One region of the Bradyrhizobium sp. LB11.1 genome, then DNA from elsewhere that is predicted to be linked to it. Evidence: predicted binding sites of a transcription regulator. Region 1 holds the regulator's gene; the other holds the start of a gene.

Region 1 (7,706 bases):
CTTGAGCTCCGACAGCGGCAGCTCGTTGATATCCAGGAAGTGCTTTGGCGTCTTGCTCATCAGCTTGCCGCCCGCTTGTTGCCGGAGAGCGCAACGCAGGCACGTTCAAGCCGCCCGACGCTGTCTTCGATCTCGGCTTCGCTGACGATCAAGGGTGGCAGGAAACGCACCACGTTGTCGCCGGCGCCGACGGTCAGCAATTTTTCGTTGCGCAGCGCAGCGACCAGGTCGCCGGAGGGCACCACGGCCTTGATGCCAATCAGGAGCCCCTCGCCGCGGACTTCGCTGACGACATCGCCATGACGGTCGATCACGGAGGCGAGCTTCTGCTTGAGCAGCAGCGACATCTTCTGCACGTGGTCGAAGAAGCCGGGCTTGAGCATGACGTCGAGCACGGCGTTCGCGGCCGAGATCGCCAGCGGATTGCCGCCGAAGGTCGAGCCGTGCGAGCCGGGCCCCATGCCGGAGGCTGCGTCCGCAGTCGCCAGCACCGCGCCGATCGGGAAGCCGCCGCCGAGCGCCTTCGCCAGCGACATCACGTCGGGTGTGACGCCGGTGCGGCGATGGGCGAAGAGATCGCCGGTGCGCCCCATGCCGGTCTGCACCTCGTCGAACGCGAGCAGCAGGCCCTTCTCATCGCAGAGCTGGCGCAACGCCCTCAGGAAAGCAGGAGTCGCCGAACGCACGCCGCCCTCGCCCTGGATCGGCTCGATCAGGATGCCGGCGGTCTCCGGACCGATCGCCTTCTTTACGGCCTCGATATCGCCATGCGGCACCTGGTCGAAGCCTTCCATCGGCGGACCAAACCCTTCGAGATATTTTGCAGATCCCGTCGCTGCCAGCGTGGCCAGCGTGCGGCCATGGAAGGCGCCTTCGAAAGTGATGATGCGGTAGCGCTCCGGATGCCCCTTGGAGAAGTGATGATGGCGGACCAGCTTGATCACGCCCTCCAGCGCTTCGGCGCCGGAATTGCAGAAGAACACGAAGTCCGCAAAGCTCTCGTTGCAGAGGCGCGCGGCAAGCTTCTCGCCGTCCGGGCTCTGAAACAGGTTCGACATATGCCAGAGCTTGGTCGCCTGCTCCTGCAACGCCTTGACCAGCGCGGGGTGGGCATGGCCGAGCGCATTCACCGCCACGCCCGAGGTGAAATCGAGATAGCGATCGCCATTGGTCGCGATCAGCCAGCAGCCCTCGCCGCGCTCGAAACCGAGGTCGGATCTGGCGAAAACGGGGAGCAAATGCGGGGCTGCGCTATTCGTCATGACGGTCACTTGAATGTTGCGGACGGCGTGGTGTGCATTGCGCAACGCACCATTCACCGGCCCGGAAAACGAAACGTGCCGCCTTTTAAGGGCGGCACGCATGACTATCTTAGGCTTGGTGAAACGGGTGTCAATGCCGCCCGAAAGCCTCGCGAAACGCTAAATCCGTAGTCTTGCGGTGACGATTTCGCGGGATTTCGCCACGGAACATGTGGAAGCGAGTCGGCGGACTCTTGCGCGCGAGTCACGCCATATTGTAGCGTCTGGCTTGTCAGATACGACATCTCGTGCAGCGGTTCTGATCCCAAAAGTCCTCATGTACCGGCGTTAACGTTCGGGCGTCTCATTGCGCCCGGCGAGCCTTAAGGGATTCGGGCGGCACGGGTTTTTAAGGCTTAGGCATTCGCCGTGCGGCCCCAGGATGGTTGGCCCGCGGCGAAGGAAAGGGTGCAATGACGGTTTTGACCTGGTCCGACGATCGCGTCGAGCAGTTGAAAAAGCTCTGGGAGGCCGGACTTTCGGCCAGCCAGATCGCGGCCGAGCTCGGCAACGTCACCCGCAATGCCGTAATCGGCAAGGTGCACAGGCTCGGTCTGTCCGGCCGCGCCAAGAGCCCGTCGTCGGCCGCTCCCCGGCCGCGCAAGGCGCGTCCCGCGCAGCACATGATGCGGGTGAGCCGGCCGATCGCGCGGGGCAACACCGCGCTGGCGCAGGCCTTCGAGGTCGAGGTCGAGGCCGAGCCGGTCACCTACGACAATGTGGTGCCGATGAGCCAGCGGCTATCGCTGCTCGAATTGAACGAGGCGACCTGCCACTGGCCGGTCGGCGATCCCTCGAGCCCGGATTTCTTCTTCTGCGGCGGCAAGGCGCTTTCGGGCCTGCCCTACTGCGCCCAGCACTCGCGCGTTGCGTATCAGCCGGCGTCGGATCGTCGGCGCGCGCCGGTGAAGCCGGGACCGCGCTGAGTTCGTATTGCGATTAAGCTGGAGCCGTCGCGCGCCGACGGCCCTACAACAAGTTCAATGTCGTCACGGCGAAGGCCGCGACGACATCGGAATGTGCAGCGAGAGCTCGCTACATCAGCTCACAAACTTTGCGCCTGCTCCGCCTTGGCAAACCGATCATCCAGCGCATATCCGGCGCCGCGGACGGTGCGGATCGGGTCCTGCTCGCGGCCGAGATTGAGCAGCTTGCGCAGGCGGCCGATATGCACGTCGACGGTGCGCTCGTCGATGTAGATGTCGCGGCCCCAGACGCTGTCGAGTAACTGTTCGCGCGAGAACACGCGGCCGGGGTGCTCCAGGAAAAACTCCAGCAGGCGATATTCGGTCGGGCCGAGATCGATCGGTCGGCCCGAACGCGCCACGCGGCGCTTTTCGCGATCGAGCTCGATGTCGCCGAAAGCCAGGACGGTTGCGAGCCGCTCAGGGCTAGCGCGCCGGAGCAGGCCCTTCACGCGCGCGAGCAGCTCGGGCACCGAGAATGGCTTGACGATGTAATCGTCGGCACCGGTCGCCAGGCCCCGCACCCGCTCGCTTTCCTCACCGCGCGCGGTGAGCATGATGATCGGCAGCTGCTTGGTGTCGGACCGCGTCCGCAGCCGACGGCAGAGTTCGATACCGGACAGACCCGGCAGCATCCAGTCGAGCACGATCAGATCGGGGATGTGCTCTTTGAGACGGGTGTCGGCGTCGTCGCCGCGCATCACCGTCTCGACGTCATAGCCGTCGCCTTCGAGGTTGTAGCGGAGAAGCTCGGTCAGAGCTTCTTCGTCTTCAACCACCATAATGCGTGCGCCCATGGGGTCGTCGCTCCTTAAGGATTCAAGTATTGGGGACCGTCGTGGCGAAGGTCGTCATGTCGCCCTTCGGCCGCTTATCGGTGATGGCCTGGCCTTCGATCATGTAGAACACGGTCTCGGCAATGTTGGTGGCGTGGTCGCCGATCCGCTCGATGTTCTTGGCGCAGAACATCAGGTGGATGCAGAACGAGATGTTGCGCGGATCCTCCATCATGTAGGTGAGGAGCTCGCGGAACAGCGAGGTGCAGATGGCGTCGACTTCCTCGTCGCCCTTCCACACCGCCATCGCCGCCGGCAGGTCGTGCGCGGCATAGGCGTCCAGCACCGACTTGACCTGCTGCTGCACGAGGTCGGTCATGTGCTCGAGGCCACGGAACAGCTTGAGCGGATGGAAATCCGTCTCCAGCGCCGCGACGCGCTTGCCCATGTTCTTGGCGAGGTCGCCGATGCGCTCGAGATCGGTCGCAACGCGCATGGCGCCGACGATCTCGCGCAGATCGACCGCCATCGGCTGGCGACGCGCGATGGTAAGCACGGCGCGCTCCTCGATCTTCTTCTGGAGCGCGTCGAGCTCGGCGTCGATGGTGACGACGCGCTGGCCGAGCGCGACGTCGCGGCGGATCAGCGCGTCGACGGAATCGACGATCATGCGCTCGGCGATGCCGCCCATCTCGGCGACCAGGCGCGTGAGTTCCTGGAGGTCGGTGTCGAAGGCTTTTGCGGTATGTTCAGAACCCATGTCCTGTCTCCTCAGCCGAACCGGCCGGTGATGTAATCCTGCGTGCGCCGGTCGGTCGGCGACGTAAAGATCTTGCTGGTGTCGTCGAACTCGATCAGCTCGCCGAGATACATGAAGGCGGTCTTGTCGGAAACGCGCGCCGCCTGCTGCATGTTGTGGGTCACGATCGCGATCGTGTAGTTCTCGGACAGCTCCTGGATCAGCTCCTCGACCTTGGCAGTCGAGATCGGGTCGAGCGCCGAGCAGGGCTCGTCGAACAGGATCACCTCGGGCCGCACCGCGACGGTGCGGGCAATGCAGAGGCGCTGCTGCTGGCCGCCGGAGAGCGACAGGCCGGAGGCGTTGAGCTTGTCCTTGACCTCGTTCCAGAGAGCACCGCCGCGCAGCGCCTTCTCGACACGGTCGTCCATCTCGGACTTCGAGATCTTCTCATAGAGACGGATGCCGAAGGCGATGTTCTCGTAGATCGTCATCGGGAACGGCGTCGGCTTCTGGAACACCATACCGACGCGGGCGCGCAGCAGATTGAGGTCGAGCTTGGGGTCGAGAATGTTGGTCTGGTCGAGCATCAGCTGACCGGTGACGCGCTGGCCCGGATAGAGATCGTACATCCGGTTGAAGATGCGCAGCAGGGTCGACTTGCCGCAGCCCGACGGGCCGATGAAGGCCGTGACACGGTTGGTGCCGAGCGCCAGATTGATGTTCTTCAGCGCGTGGTGCTCGCCGTAATAGAAGTTGAGGTTGCGAACCGTCACCTTGGCCGGAGCGTCGGGCAGCGGCTGCGAGCCGGGATGAACGGTGGGCGCACTGACGGAAACAGACATTTCGCTCATTTTGCAGTCCTCTCGGCGCTCAGGATGCGCGCGCCAATGTTCAGGGCAAGCACGGTCAAAGTGATCAGCAGGGCGCCGCTCCAGGCCAACTGCTTCCAGTAGGCATATGGGCTCTGCACGAAGTTGTTGATGGTCACCGGCAGGTTGGCCATCGTCTTGTTCAGGCCCAGGCTGAAGAACTGGTTCGACAGTGCGGTGAACAGCAGCGGCGCGGTCTCGCCGGCGACGCGGGCGGTGGCCAGCATGACGCCGGTGATGAGGCCCGAGCGCGCCGCGCGATAGGCGATGCGCTTGATCACCAGCGAGCGCGGCAGGCCGAGCGCGGACGCGGCCTCGCGCAATGCGTTCGGCACCAGCAGCAGCATGTCCTCGGTCGTCCGCAGCACCACCGGGATCACGATCACCGCGAGCGCGAGCGCCCCTGCGATCGCCGAGAAGCCGCGCATCGGCACCACCACCGCACCATAGATGAACAGGCCGATGATGATCGAGGGCGCCGAGAGCAGGATGTCGTTGATGAAACGGATCACCGAGGTGAGCCTGTCGTTGCGGCCGTACTCGGCGAGATATGTGCCGGCGAACAGGCCGAGCGGCGCGCCGATGCCGACGCCGATCACGGTCATGATCACCGAGCCGACGATGGCGTTGCGCAGGCCGCCTTCGGTCGAGCCCGGAGGCGGCGTGTCCGCGGCGAAGAGCTCCAGGTTCAGGCCTGCCAGGCCGTTATAGAGCAGCGTCATCAGGATCAGCGCGAGCCAGGTGACGCCGAACGCGGCGGCACCGATGCAGAGCGCGCGGACCACGACGTCCTTGCGGCGGCGGCGTGCGTAAATCGGGTTCATGTTACTTCCCCGCCTTCTTTTCCAGACGCATCAGCATCAGCCGGGCGCCGGCGAGCACGAAGAACGTCAGCACGAACAGCAGCAGACCGAGCAGGATCAGGCCGGACTGGTGCAGGCCGTCGCTTTCGGCGAACTCGCTGGCGATCGCCGCCGAGATCGTGGTGCCCGGCGCGAAGATCGACGACGAGATGCGGAACGAGTTGCCGATGATGAAGGTCACCGCCATGGTCTCGCCGAGCGCGCGGCCGAGCGCCAGCATGACGCCGCCGATGACGCCGACGCGGGTGTAGGGGATCACCACGCTGCGCACGACTTCCCAGGTGGTGCAGCCGACACCGTAGGCAGCTTCCTTCAGCACCGGCGGCACCGTCTTGAACACGTCGACCGAGATCGAGGTGATGAAGGGCAGCACCATGATCGCGAGGATCAGCGCGGCGTTGAACAGGCTGAGATAAGACGGGGGACCCGCGAAGATCGCGCCCAGCACCGGGACGCCGTCGAATATCTTGATCATGAAGGGCTGGAAGGTGTTGGCCAGGAACGGGCCCAACACGAAGAAGCCCCACATGCCGTAAATGATCGAGGGAATGCCGGCCAGCAGCTCGATCGCCATGCCGATCGGGCGGCGCGCCCATTGCGGGCAGAGCTCGGTCAGGAAGATGGCGATGCCGAGACCGACAGGAATGGCGATCAGCATCGCGATGAAGGAGGTGACGAGCGTGCCGTACATCGGTCCGAGCGCGCCGAGCACGGGCGGATCGGCCGACGGAGCCCAGCGCTGCGTCCACAGGAACGCGAAGCCATACTCCTTCATCGCCGGGAAGGCGCCGACGATCAGCGACAGGATGATGCCGCCGAGAATAAGAAGCACCGAGATCGCGCTGAGCCGCGTAATCCAGTAGAAGGTGACGTCGCCGAGCTTGAACGCGCTCAAGGCCTTGGCGCGATCGTATGGTCCTGCGTCGTCGATTACATCGCTTTGAACGGCCATCTCTGCCACGCCGATCCCCTGTACCAAGAATATACGCTTTCTGTTGGTCTCATGCCCCGGATGCGGCGCCAGCTGCGACGCTGATCCGGGGCCTGGTTCTTGTGGATCCCGGCTCAGCGGAGCAGCACTACGTGCTGCACCGCGTCCGGGACACGAGATGTGAGCGCTTAGCTCTTGATGTCAGCCGACCAGGTCTTTTCGATCAACTTCACGACGTTGTCGGGCATCGGGATGTAGTCGAGCTCCTCGGCAGACTTCGCACCCTTTTCGAAGGCGAACTTGAAGAACTTCAGGGCTTCCTGCGAGGAGGCCTTGTCGACGGCTTCCTTGTGCATCAGCACGAAGGTCGTCGCGACGATGGGCCAGGACTTGTCGCCGGGCTGGTCGGTGAGGATCAGGTAGTAGCCCGGAGCGCTGGTCCAGTCGGCGTTGGAAGCCGCGGCCTGGAACGAGTCGTTGGTCGGGTCGACAGTCTTGCCGGCCTTGTTGACCATCTTGGTGAAGGTCAGCTTGTTCTGCTTCGCATAGGCGTATTCGACATAGCCGATCGAATTCTTGGTCTGGGCAACATTGCCGGCAACGCCTTCGTTGCCCTTGGCGCCGACGCCAACCGGCCACTCGACGGCGGTGCCTTCACCGACCTTGCTCTTCCAGTCAGCGCTGGTCTTGGAGAGATAGTTGGTGAAGTTGAAGGTGGTGCCCGAACCGTCCGCGCGGTGAACGACCGCGATCGCTTCCGACGGCAGCTTGGCATTCGGGTTCAGCTTCTTGATCGCTGCGTCATCCCACTTGGTGATCTTGCCAATGAAGATGTCGGCAAGGGTGGCGCCGTCGAGGACGAGATCGCCGGCCTTCACGCCTTCAACATTCACAACCGGGACGATACCGCCCATGACCATCGGCCACTGGGCAAAGCCGTCCTTCTGGAGCTGATCGGCCTTCAACGGAGCGTCGGTCGCACCGAAGGTCACGGTCTTGGCCTGGATCTGCTTGATGCCGGCGCCGGAACCGATCGACTGGTAGTTCACGCCGTTGTTCGATTCCTTCTTGTAAGTATCCGCCCACTTGGAGAGGACCGGGAAAATGAAGGTCGAACCGGCACCGGTGATGTCGGCAGCGAAAGCTGACGTCGTCGTTGCGGCGACCAAGCCGGCAGCGACGATGGTTTTGATGAAATTCATGCTGGTCTCCATACAGGGGAACGAAGCGCCATCAGCGCCCGATCGCGCTCCCCGCGA
Region 2 (7,706 bases), on a different contig from region 1:
GAACGGGCCGAGCCCGACGACGTTGATCCACACCAGCGCCCAGATCAGCGTGTCGACGCCGCGAATCGAATCGAGGAATCGCCGCACCGGAAAGCGCAGGAAGATCGACGGCACCACATTGCGCGCCGCGAACAGGCTGACCGGCAGCGCCAGCACTGCGGCCAGCGTGGTGCCGAGCAGCGCGATCGACAGGGTCTCTCCCATCGCCTTCAGATAGAGCGGCAGCGACGAGCCGGGATCGGGCGGGATCATCATCATGCTGATCCAGCCGAGCTGGCTCAGCCCCGAGATGAAACGCGACGGCGAGAAATCGAGATCGACCAGGCCGAACACGAAGATCGCGAACGCGACGACGAGCATCACGGGCGTTGCGAGGCGCAACGACGCCGGGCGGCTAAAGACATCTGGGTAGCGCGCGCGGAGCTCCGCGGCATTCATCTCCGGGAGCTTGCTCACGTCCGCGCCTCCCTGCCGAACAAGCGGCCACGCACCCAGCCGGTCGTGATGTCGATCAGGAAAACCGTGACGATGATGGTCACGAGGATCGCGCTGACGTCGGAGTAGTAGAATTTGCGGATCGCGACGATCAGCTCCTGCCCGATGCCGCCAGCGCCGACGAAGCCCATGACCGACGCCTCGCGGACGTTGATCTCGAAGCGGAGAAGCGCGTAGCTGGCGTAGCCGGCCGAGACCTGCGGCAGGATCGCAAAGCGCATGCAGGAAATCCAGCTCGCACCGGTCGAGCGGATGCCCTCGACCGGCTTCATGTCGGCATTCTCGACGATTTCCGAGAACAATTTGCCGAGCGCGCCCGTGGAGTGGATCGCGATCGCGAGCACGCCCGCCATCGGCCCGAGGCCGAAGGCGATCACGAAGATCAGCGCGAAAACGATGCCCGGCACCGTGCGCGCAAATTCGAGCAGGCGCCGCACCACGAAGCGAAGCCATGGTCCGGGCGAGGTGTTTTCAGCCGCGAAGAAATTCAGCAGGAAAGCCAGGACAGCGCCGGCCAGCGTGCCGACATAGCTGATCAGCAGCGTCTCTCCGAGCAGCTTCAGCCATTTGTGCCAGCCCCAGAACCACTCGCCAAAATTGGCCCAGACCCGCTGACCGCTGTCGAGGGTGAGGATGCGGTCGAAATAGCTGACGAAGTTGCCGAAATAGGCGAAGAAGGTGCGCAAATTCACCTCGGCGCCGATCGATGCCACGATCAGCGCGGCGACGAACACGGCGAGGCCTGCCAGCAGGCGCAAGCGCTTGCGCGCAACTGCCTTGCGATAGGCAGCGTTGAGGACGGCGAGCTGCTGCTCGGGTAGGATCGAAACCGCAATCGTCATCGAAGGCACGGATCCATCAAGAAAAAGAGCCGGGTCCGCCGACCCGGCTCGAGTAGCGTCGTCCCGACGAGCTCAGGACGCCTTCTTACGCAGATTGTCGACGAACTTAATCAGCTCGATGGTCTTGTTGTAATCGTCGTTGGAGATCGGCTCCCAGGGCTTGTTCTTGCCGTCGGAGAGCTTCTTGAACGCCTCGGGATCCTTCTGCGCCGCGTCGAGGAAGGCCTTCTTGATGGCGGCCTTCATATCGTCGGGCAGATCGCTGAGATAGGCGTAGGGCGAGTTGATGATGAGGTCGGACTTCACGATGATGCGGAAGTCTTCCTTCTTCAACACGGTGCCGTCGGCCGACTTCACCATGCCCTTGTTGAGCATGCGGGTCAGGTTGGAATCGTCGGCGGCGTTCCACCAGTTGGCGGCGACGTCGACGGTGCCCTGGGCCAGCGCCAGCACTGCATTCTCGTGGCTACCGGTGAAGATCACCTTGGAGAAGTAGGCGTCGGGATCGATGCCCATCGCGTTCAGCTTGAAGCGGGGCATGTTGTTGCCCGAGGTCGAGTTCGGATCAACCAGGCCGAGATTCTTGCCCTTGAGCTCCTCGACTTTCTGGTACGGCGACTTCGCCAGCACGTAGAACACCGAGTAGTAACCCTTCGATCCGTCGGAATTGACGTCGATGACGAAGGCATCCGTCTTCACGCCGGTGAGACGCGCGCGGGCGAACGAGGCCGGGCCGTAATAGCCGATCTGGATGTTGCCGGCGCGCTGGCCTTCGATGACGGCAGCGTAGTCGTTGGCGACGCGCAGCGTAACCTTCACGCCAAGCTCCTTCGACAGATAATCGACGAAGGGACCATAGCGCTCGGTGACGCCCGAGCCGTTCTCGGCCGGGATCACGGCGAAGGTGATCTCCGGATATTTCGCTTTCCAGTCTTCGGCGGAAGCGGATCCGGCAAAGGTCAGCGCGGCGGCGCCGGCCAGAATGAGTCTGCGAGTAATCATGATGACCTCTTCATCGGTTGGGTTCGGTTGACGCAAAAAACTGGCAATGACGGCTGCGGCGCTCCTCAAGCGGCGGCTGCCGCCGTTCCGAGTGCCGGGACGCCCTCGGGCGCCGGGACAGGTGTGCCGCCCATGACGTCGGCAGCCTCAAGATCGTAGAGCTCACGCGCGACAAGGTCGGTCAGCTCGGACGGCGCGCCGTCGAACACCACCCGGCCCGCCGCCATGCCGATCAGGCGGTCGCAATAGCTGCGCGCCAGATCGAGCGAATGCAGATTGCAGAGCACGGTGATGCCGAAGTGCTTGTTGATACGCAGAAGCGCATCCATCACGATCTTGGTGTTGCGCGGGTCGAGCGAGGCGATTGGCTCGTCGGCGAGGATGATGTCGGGCTGCTGCACCAGCGCCCGCGCGATCGCGACGCGCTGCTGCTGCCCCCCGGAGAGCTGGTCGGCACGCTGGGCGGCGAGCGAGGCGATATCGAACTGTTCGAGCGCCGACATCGCCAGCGCCTTGTCCTGCTCGGGCCAGGTCTGCGACAGCGAGCGCCAGGCCGGCATCGTGGCCAAACGTCCCATCAGCACGTTGGTCAGCACGTCGAGCCGGCCGACCAGGTTGAACTGCTGAAAGATCATCGCCGATCGCGCCCGCCACTGCCGCAGCTGCTTGCCGCGCAGCGCGGTGACGTCGAGGCCGTCGAACAGGATACGGCCCTGCGTCGGCGTCACCAGACGATTGAGGGTCCGCAACAGCGTCGATTTACCGGCGCCGGAACGCCCGATCACACCGACGAAGCCGCCGGGGGAGATTTGAAACGAGGCGTCGTCCACCGCGGCTTTTGCGCCGAAGCGGCACGTCAGACCTTCAACCACCAGCATGCAGGGCTCCAGAGTAGCTGGAGCCCATCGCTATCGCCGACGCTTGACACTTGTGTGACACGGCCATCGCGGTGCGGCGATCCTACACACATCGTCCACTGTCATCGCGTCGTCGTGACATTGTCATCAAGCCGCTCGAAGACGAGCGCCTGCCCTCAAGCTTTCGGATGCAACATGGCCAAGCTGCTTTCGGTCCAACCGACCATCGATGCATCTGCGAAGCTGCACGAGACCCGGCTTGGCGCCTACACCGAAGTCGGCGCGCGCACGATCCTGCACGAGGTGGCGATGGGCGATTACTCCTACGTCGTCAACGACGCGCAGATCACCTACACCACCATCGGAAAATTCTGCTCGATCGCGGCGATGACGCGCATCAATCCCGGCAATCATCCGATGCACCGCGCGACGCAGGCGCACTTCACCTATCGCTCCAGCGCCTATTTTCCGGGCGAAAGTGACGACACTGAATTCTTCGACTGGCGACGCCAGCATCACGTTCATATCGGCCATGACGTCTGGATCGGCCATGGCGCGGTCGTGCTGCCGGGCCGCAACATCGGCACCGGTGCGGTGATCGCGGCCGGCGCCATCGTCACCAAGGACGTGCCGGCCTACACCATCGTCGCCGGCAATCCCGCGCGCATCGTGCGGCGCCGGTTCTCGGAAGAGGTTGCCGGACGGCTTGCAAAGCTGGCATGGTGGGACTGGGATCACGACAAATTGCGTGCGGCGCTGCCCGATTTCCGCAAGCTCGCAATTGAAGATTTCCTGACGGCATATGAAGCAGGGGCACATTGCTCTGCCAGCAAACGAAGCGCGGTCGCGTGACAGACATTTTCCTTGAAGGTGGTCGGACCCTGATCGACTCCGAGTTCGCCGAAACTTCACTCGCGGTTTCCGGAACTGACATTACGCAGGTCGACGCGTCTCGCGGCCGAGCCCGGCTGGCGATCGATGCGCGCAACCTGCTGGTGCTGCCCGGGATCGTCGACCTTCATGGCGATGCCTTCGAGCGGCAGATGATGCCGCGCGCCGGCGTCGATTTCCCGATCGACGTCGCGCTTGCCGACACCGACCGCCAGGTCATCAGCAACGGCATCACCACGGTGTTCCACGCCACGACCTGGTCGTGGGAGCCGGGCCTGCGCAGCGGCGACAATGCAAGGTGTCTGCTCGAGGCGATCGAGCGGCAGCGTCCGCACTTCGCCGCCGACACCCGCTTTCACCTGCGGCACGAGACCTACAATCTCGATGCCGAGGACGAGATCGGCCAGTGGCTCGCCGAAGGCCGCGTCGACCTGTTCGCTTTCAACGACCACATGGACGGCACCATCGGCGACATGGCCAAGCCACGCAAGCGCAACCGCATGGTGGAGCGCACAGGGCTATCGAGCGACGATTTCGACAGCCTCGTCGCTCACATCGTATCGCGTGCCGCCGATGTTCCGGCATCGATCGGCCGGCTCGCGGCTGCTTCTCGCGCCGCCGGCGTGCGGATGCTCTCACATGACGATGCGACGCCGGCGATGCGACAAGGCTTTCGTGCTATGGGCGTGACTCTCGCCGAATTTCCGATCAACGAGGAGACCGCGCGCGAAGCCGCTTCTGCTGGCGACGCCATCGTCTACGGCGCGCCGAACGTCCTGCGCGGTGGCAGCCATACCGGCTGGACCAAGGCGTCCGACATGATCGCCAAGGGACTCTGCTCGGTGCTGGCGTCGGATTATTATTATCCGGCGCCACTGCTCGCCGCGTTCCGGCTTGCCGCGGACGGCGTGCTGCCGCTGACGGAGGCCTGGAAGCTGATCTCGTTGGCACCGGCGCAGGCCACAGGCCTGATCGATCGCGGCACGCTCGCCGCAGGCCGTCGCGCCGACATCCTGCTGGTCGACGACAGCGCGCCCGAACGGCCGCGGCTGGTTGCGGTGATTGCCGCCGGAAAGCTCGTGCATCTCACCGATGCGACGCGGCTGCTCAGCGCTGCGGCGACGCCGCGCGAGACTGTCGTCGCGGCATAAATTGGTTATGCTCCGGCAATGACAGATTCTCCCCGCTACGCGATCTATTTTGCCGCCGGCGCCGACAATGCGCTGTCCCGCTTCGGCGCTGAGCTGCTCGGCTATGATGCCTACACGGGCGACGAGATTTCGTTTCCGCAGGAGGCCCTGCATGTCGCGCCCGACTGGCGCGACATCACCGCCGATCCCCGCAAATACGGCTTTCACGGCACACTAAAGGCGCCGATGGCGCTGGTATCGGGCAGGACCGAGGCCGAGCTCGAGGCCGCCTGCGCGACATTCGCAGAGAAGGCGCGGCCGATGCCGGTGATCCAGCCGGTGGTCGATGCCATCAGCGGCTTCATCGCAATCATTCCGGCTGAGCCTGTCGACGCGCTCCAGCAGCTGGCGGCGGACTGCGTCCGCGATTTCGATTCATTTCGCCCGGCCCTGACGGCGGAAGATCGCGCGCGGCGCAAGCCGGAAAGGCTCAGCGGGCGGCAGCGCGAGTATCTCGACCGCTGGGGCTATCCTTACGTGATGGAAGAATTCCGCTTCCACATGACGCTGACGGGGCGGCTCGATGCGGAGCGCCGCGGGCCGATTCTGGAGATGCTGCGGGGGCGGTTTGCGACGCTGAAGCTGGATACGCTGGCGATCGATCGGATCGCGCTGTTTCGGCAGGACGATGCCAAGGCAGGATTTCGCATCATCGGTGAGTGGAAGCTGGCGCGGACCTCGTAGGGTGGGCAAAGGCGCGAAGCGCCGTGCCCACCACTCTTCGTGACAGCAACAGGTTGTGGGCACGCTACGCTTTGCCCACCCTACGATTGCGGAGTGTGCGACTCTACTTCCCCCACCGCAGCGCCAGCGCGTCACGCTCCTTCGCCAATTCCAGCAGCCCCGCGCGTGTCGCCGGGTGCAGCGGCTGCAGCGGATGGCGGACCATGTCCGACTTGATCACGCCGCCGGCCTGCATCATTGCCTTGCAAGCGATCAGGCCGCATTGGCGGTTCTCGTAGTTGATCAGCGGCAGCCAGCGCTCATAGGCGGCCTTCGCCTTCTCCCGATCGCCCGCGAAATAGGGATCGATGATCTGGCGAATGCCGTCGGGATAGCCGCCGCCGGTCATCGCGCCGGTCGCGCCCGCATCGAGATCGGCGAGCAGCGTGATCGCCTCCTCGCCGTCCCAGGGACCCTCGATATCGTTGCCGCCCGCTTCGATCAGGTTACGGAGCTTTGACGCCGCGCCTGCGACCTCGATCTTGAAATAGCGGATGTTGCCGAAGTCGCGCGCCAGCCGTGCCAGCAGCTCGACGGACAACGGCGTGCCCGCGACCGGCGCATCCTGGATCATGATCGGGATGCTGATCGCTCCCGAAAGCACCTTGAAGAACTCGACGACGCCTTTCTCCGGGACGCGAAAGGTCGCGCCGTGATAGGGCGGCATCACCATCACCATGGCGGCACCGGCGGCCTCGGCCTGCTGGCTGCGCGCCGCGCACACCGCCGAGCTGAAATGGGTGGTGGTGACGATCACGGGCACGCGGCCGGCGACCTGCTCCAGCACGGCATGCATCACGGTCTCGCGCTCGGCATCGGTCAGCACGAACTGCTCGGAAAAATTGGCGAGAATGCAGATGCCGTGCGAGCCGGCGTCGATCATGAAATCGATGCAGCGGCGCTGGCCGTCCAGGTCGAGCTCGCCGCGCTCGTCGAAGATGGTGGGCGCAACCGGGAACACGCCGCGATAGGGGCGCTGGGCCTTGTTTTGTGGTGTGACCGGCATCGAACTCTCCATCCCCAAGATTCTCGTCTGTCGCCGCGCTCGCGCGGCGCAACAGATGTACTCGGCGAGCGGACCGGCTGCAATGCCGTTTCCCGCGCGCCGTTGGAACAGGGAATGAAGGCCTAAGCGGTCTTCACCGCGCCAAGGAAGCCCTCGACCGCGACGCGGAGGCGGTCGGCGTCGGCCGACATCTTCTGCACGGAGCCGGTCAGCACCATGCCGGCATTGCCAGTTTCCTGGTTGAGCTTGGCGACGCTGCCGATGGTGTCGGTGACCTCGCGGGTGCCCTGGGCGGCATGCTGGAAGTTGCGCGAGATCTCGGTGGTGGCGGCCCGCTGCTGTTCGACGGCAGCGGCGATCGCGGTCATCTTCTCGTCGATGCCGCTGATGGCGCCGCCGATCGAGCGGATCGCGGCGACCGCCTGCCCGGTCGCGCCCTGAATCTCCTCGACCTGGCGGGAGATTTCTTCGGTCGCGGTCGCGGTCTGCGCCGCGAGGCTCTTGACCTCGCCGGCAACGACCGCAAAGCCACGGCCGGCTTCGCCGGCGCGCGCCGCCTCGATGGTCGCGTTGAGCGCGAGCAGATTGGTCTGGCCGGCGATGGCGTGGATCATCTTCACGACTTCGCTGATGCGGCCCGCGGTCTGGTCAAGGATCTCGACGGTGGCATTGGTCTGCGCCACCTGCGACACCGCTTCGC

Evidence for each region. The regulator PhoB, encoded in region 1, activates phosphate uptake and scavenging genes when phosphate is short. The targets are predictions, from matches to a motif close to TGTCATNNANCTGTCAT.
Region 2: a site for PhoB is predicted at 3,261-3,277, ahead of phnC (phosphonate ABC transporter ATP-binding protein). Genes of this name have one in related genera too.

Annotation. Positions count from the first base shown of each region.
Region 1 covers NZ_JBEPTH010000002.1:504,377-512,082, forward strand. The annotation lists gene argF (ornithine carbamoyltransferase) at 1-60, opposite strand, end outside; gene ABIA96_RS06295 (aspartate aminotransferase family protein) at 60-1,262, opposite strand; gene ABIA96_RS06300 (GcrA family cell cycle regulator) at 1,715-2,227, shown strand; gene phoB (phosphate regulon transcriptional regulator PhoB) at 2,347-3,063, opposite strand; gene phoU (phosphate signaling complex protein PhoU) at 3,086-3,802, opposite strand; gene pstB (phosphate ABC transporter ATP-binding protein PstB) at 3,814-4,635, opposite strand; gene pstA (phosphate ABC transporter permease PstA) at 4,632-5,477, opposite strand; gene pstC (phosphate ABC transporter permease subunit PstC) at 5,479-6,468, opposite strand; gene pstS (phosphate ABC transporter substrate-binding protein PstS) at 6,636-7,649, opposite strand.
Region 2 covers NZ_JBEPTH010000006.1:401,865-409,570, forward strand. The annotation lists gene phnE (phosphonate ABC transporter, permease protein PhnE) at 1-438, opposite strand, end outside; gene phnE (phosphonate ABC transporter, permease protein PhnE) at 453-1,337, opposite strand; gene phnD (phosphonate ABC transporter substrate-binding protein) at 1,410-2,339, opposite strand; gene phnC (phosphonate ABC transporter ATP-binding protein) at 2,405-3,217, opposite strand; gene ABIA96_RS19020 (LbetaH domain-containing protein) at 3,392-4,048, shown strand; gene ABIA96_RS19025 (alpha-D-ribose 1-methylphosphonate 5-triphosphate diphosphatase) at 4,045-5,238, shown strand; gene ABIA96_RS19030 (DUF1045 domain-containing protein) at 5,257-5,961, shown strand; gene ABIA96_RS19035 (dihydrodipicolinate synthase family protein) at 6,065-7,006, opposite strand; gene ABIA96_RS19040 (methyl-accepting chemotaxis protein) at 7,129-7,706, opposite strand, start outside.